Regions from separate parts of the Rahnella perminowiae genome, predicted to be linked through region 2. Evidence: predicted binding sites of a transcription regulator. Region 2 holds the regulator's gene; the other holds the start of a gene.

Region 1 (2,411 bases), on a different contig from region 2:
GTCGAAGACCTGATCAACAACCCAGTCAGGACGCGCGCCAGGGCGGTCAACTTTGTTGATTACCACGATCGGTTTCAGACCATTAGCGAAGGCTTTTTTGGTCACGAAACGGGTTTGCGGCATTGGGCCATCCATTGCATCCACAACCAGCAGCACCGAGTCGACCATTGACATCACACGCTCAACCTCACCGCCGAAGTCGGCGTGTCCTGGGGTATCCACGATGTTGATGCGGTAGTCTTTCCAATTAATGGCGGTGTTTTTTGCGAGGATGGTAATCCCACGCTCTTTCTCCAAATCGTTGGAGTCCATTACGCGTTCGGTAGCTTCTGCACGTTCTCCGAAAGTACCGGATTGTTGCAGCAGCTTGTCGACCAGGGTGGTTTTACCATGGTCAACGTGGGCAATAATGGCGATGTTACGCAAATTTTCGATCACAGCTTTGCCTCAGGCATTAGAAATAGCGCGCTATTGTACACGTATTAAGCGAGGTTCTAAACAAGATCACAAGGATCTTGTTGAAACAACTTATGGATGGTTACTTTGTGATCCCTTTCACGGTGCAAAAAGACCACTGAACCATTATGACGCACCCTTTTGGTGCCTTACCTCTCGCAATCAGCACCATTTTAGTGCATGAATTCCGTTATGGTGCATACTTATCGAGTGCAAAAGCCCTGTAAAATGGCGTTGTTTGCATTTTCTCAAAGTTGGCACAGTTTTCGCTAATAGTTTTTAGAGTAAAAGTTTTTTAGGGTAAAAAATTTTTTACAGGGTGAAGGACCTGACCAGACAAATAATAGCGCTGTTCAGCCTACACGCCAGTTCCAGTAAGGCTGTTATTTCCAACTAAAGACCAAAAATGGTTATTCGTTCCACGACGATAATGAGAAATTCGGGAGAACTAGTATGTCCGCTGAACACGTTTTGACGATGCTGAATGAGCATGAAGTGAAGTTCGTAGATTTACGTTTCACTGATACCAAAGGCAAAGAGCAGCACGTCACCATTCCTGCGCACCAGGTTAGCGCTGACTTCTTCGAAGAAGGCAAAATGTTTGATGGCTCTTCAATCGGTGGCTGGAAAGGCATTAACGAATCTGACATGGTTCTGATGCCAGATGCGAGCACTGCTGTTCTTGACCCATTCTACGAAGAAACTACCCTGATCATTCGTTGCGATATCCTTGAGCCAACCACGCTGCAAGGTTATGACCGCGACCCACGTTCTACCGCAAAACGTGCAGAAGATTTCCTGCGCTCTTCCGGTATCGCGGACACCGTACTGTTCGGGCCAGAACCAGAATTCTTCCTGTTTGATGATGTGCGCTTCGGCAGCAGCATCTCCGGTTCTCACGTCGCTATCGATGATATCGAAGGCGCATGGAACTCAAGCACCAAATACGAAGGCGGCAACAAAGGCCACCGCCCTGCAGTAAAAGGCGGTTACTTCCCGGTTCCTCCGGTCGACTCTTCTCAGGATCTGCGTTCTACCATGTGTCTGACCATGGAAGAAATGGGTCTGGTTGTTGAAGCTCACCACCATGAAGTCGCCACCGCGGGTCAGAACGAAGTGGCAACCCGCTTCAATACCCTGACCAAAAAAGCCGACGAAATCCAAATCTACAAATACGTGGTGCACAATGTGGCTCACGCGTTTGGCAAAACGGCGACCTTCATGCCAAAACCAATGTTTGGCGATAACGGTTCCGGTATGCACTGCCACATGTCCCTGTCCAAGAACGGTAACAACCTGTTCTCTGGCGACAAATACGGCGGCCTGTCTGAAATGGCACTGTTCTACATCGGCGGTATCATCAAGCACGCTAAAGCGATCAACGCCTACGCTAACCCGACCACTAACTCTTACAAACGTTTGGTCCCGGGCTATGAAGCGCCAGTAATGCTGGCTTACTCTGCACGTAACCGTTCTGCATCCATCCGTATTCCACACGTATCAACGCCTAAAGCGATGCGTATCGAAGCACGCTTCCCTGATCCAGCGGCTAACCCATACCTGGCGTTTGCTGCACTGATGATGGCTGGCCTGGACGGTATCATCAACAAGATCCACCCTGGTGATGCGATGGACAAAAACCTGTATGACCTGCCACCGGAAGAAGAAGCAGAAATTCCAAAAGTTGCAGGTTCACTGGAAGAAGCCCTCAATGCATTGAACGATGACCGCGAGTTCCTGACCCGTGGCGGCGTGTTCACTGATGACGCTATCGATGCTTACATCGGTCTGCGTAAAGAAGAAATGGACCGCGTGCGTATGACTCCGCATCCGGTTGAGTTCGAACTGTACTACAGCGTCTAATTTCCGAATGAGACCCTGAACTCAGTGCCCGTCTTATAGCAGGCACTGAGTGTAATACCCGACTGAAGGCTGTGTTAATAACCCCTTCAGCG
Region 2 (2,411 bases):
AGATCCGTGATGATCTGACCAAAGAACAGCGTAATGACCGCGCGAATGAATTAATGGAAGAGTTCCATATTTCTCATTTGCGCGATAACCTCGGTCAGTCACTGTCCGGTGGTGAACGACGTCGTGTGGAAATTGCCCGTGCGCTGGCAGCAAACCCTAAATTCATCCTGCTGGATGAACCGTTCGCCGGGGTTGACCCGATTTCCGTTATCGACATTAAAAAAATCATTGAGCATTTACGTGACAGCGGCCTCGGCGTACTGATCACTGACCATAACGTGCGCGAAACACTCGACGTTTGTGAACGCGCGTATATTGTCAGTCAGGGGAAATTGATTGCCCACGGCACGCCAGCCGACATTCTTGCTGATGAACAAGTTAAACGTGTTTATCTTGGTGAAGAATTCCGTCTGTGATCTGTGCCGCCGGAACCGTGCCTGTTTCCACCTACACTGAAACAGGCCGTCTCTGACAGAAGTGTTGCCGTTTTCACTCATCAACGGAATTAAGCCAAGATATGAAGCAAGGTTTGCAACTCAGACTCAGCCAACAACTGGCTATGACTCCCCAGTTACAACAGGCCATCCGCTTGTTGCAACTGTCCACGCTTGAGCTCCAGCAGGAGATCCAACTCGCGCTGGAGAGCAACCCTCTGTTGGAACAAACTGACCTTCATGAAGAAATCGACTCGGTAGAAGCCACCGACAGCGAGGGGTTAGACACCCGCGAGGCGCTCGAGCAAAAAGATATGCCGGAAGAATTGCCGCTCGACGCGACCTGGGATGAGATTTACACCGCAGGCACGCCGTCCGGTACCGGTAATGATTACAGCGACGACGAGCTGCCCATTTATCAGGGTGAAACCACCCAGACCCTTCAGGATTACCTGATGTGGCAGGTTGAGCTGACGCCGTTTTCTGATACTGATGCCGCGATTGCCACATCAATTGTCGATGCGGTGGATGACACCGGTTACCTGACCGTCTCCCTTGAAGACATCCTCGAAAGCGTCGGTGATGAAAACATCACGATGGAGGAAGTTGAGGCCGTGCTTAAACGCGTTCAGCGTTTTGATCCGGTGGGGGTGGCAGCACGTGACCTGCGCGATTGTCTGCTGATCCAGCTGTCTCAATATGCCACTGACACGCCTTTCATCACTGAAGCCCGTCTTATCATCAGCGAACATCTCGATTTGCTGGCGAACCATGATTTCCGCGCACTTATGCGATCAACCCGGTTAAAAGAAGATACACTCAAAGGAGCGATGCTTCTGATCCAGTCTCTGGATCCGCGTCCGGGTCAGTCGATCAATACCGGCGAATCCGAATACGTGATCCCGGATGTGCTGGTGCGTAAAGTGTCAGGGGTCTGGACGGTAGAACTCAATTCCGACAGCATTCCGCGTCTGAAGATTAACCAGCAGTACGCCGCGATGGGTAACTCCACACGCAGCGACAGCGACGGGCAATTTATCCGCAGCAATCTGCAGGAAGCCAAGTGGTTAATTAAAAGCCTGGAAAGCCGTAACGACACGCTGTTGAAAGTGACGCGCTGCATCGTTGAGCAGCAGCAGGCGTTCTTTGAACTGGGTGAAGAATTTATGAAACCTATGGTGCTGGCCGATATTGCCAGTGCCGTGGAAATGCACGAATCGACGATTTCACGCGTGACGACACAAAAGTTCCTGCACAGTCCGCGTGGTATTTTCGAACTGAAGTATTTCTTCTCCAGCCATGTCAGTACAGACAGCGGCGGCGAGGCATCGTCAACCGCGATCCGGGCGCTGGTGAAGAAATTAATCGCAGCGGAGAATCCTGTAAAACCGCTCAGTGACAGCAAGTTAGCAACCCTGCTTTCCGATCAGGGAATTATGGTTGCGCGCCGGACTGTCGCCAAATACCGAGAGTCTTTGTCCATCCCGCCCTCAAACCAACGTAAACAGTTAGTTTGACCTCAACAGAGAAGGAAGACATTATGCAGCTCAACATTACCGGACATCACATTGAGATCACGGATCCCCTGAGAGAGTTCATCACGTCGAAACTGGCTAAGCTCGAGCAGTATTTCGACAGGATTAATCAGGTGTATGTGGTGTTGAGCGTGGAAAAGGTGCAGAAAGTAGCGGAAGCCACTTTGCATGTGAACGGAGGCGAATTACATGCCACCTCGGAACATCAGGATATGTACGCAGCGATTGACGGGCTGGTTGATAAACTGGCCCGACAGCTGAATAAACATAAAGACAAACTGAAACAGCACTGACATTCATGTAGCCAACCCTGTGCTACAAACCTTCGGGCATCGGCTTGTGACCTTCGGGAAACGAGCCGATATAGCTTTAAGGGTGAAACAGCGCAAAAGTGAAAGATGACATGATTAACGATACTGCAATGCAATTAACGTCGGTGCTT

What was found. The regulator sigma-54, encoded in region 2, starts transcription at its own class of promoters, with help from an activator protein. The targets are predictions, from matches to a motif close to GTTGGCACANNTTTCGCTNT.
Region 1: the regulator sigma-54 is predicted to act here: its motif matches at 710-729, upstream of glnA (glutamate--ammonia ligase).

The regions. Positions count from the first base shown of each region.
Region 1 is NZ_JAFMOT010000172.1:102,895-105,305, forward strand. It holds gene typA (ribosome-dependent GTPase TypA) at 1-438, opposite strand, end outside; gene glnA (glutamate--ammonia ligase) at 910-2,319, shown strand.
Region 2 is NZ_JAFMOT010000185.1:109,417-111,827, forward strand. It holds gene lptB (LPS export ABC transporter ATP-binding protein) at 1-416, shown strand, start outside; gene rpoN (RNA polymerase factor sigma-54) at 518-1,951, shown strand; gene hpf (ribosome hibernation promoting factor) at 1,975-2,262, shown strand; gene ptsN (PTS IIA-like nitrogen regulatory protein PtsN) at 2,361-2,411, shown strand, end outside.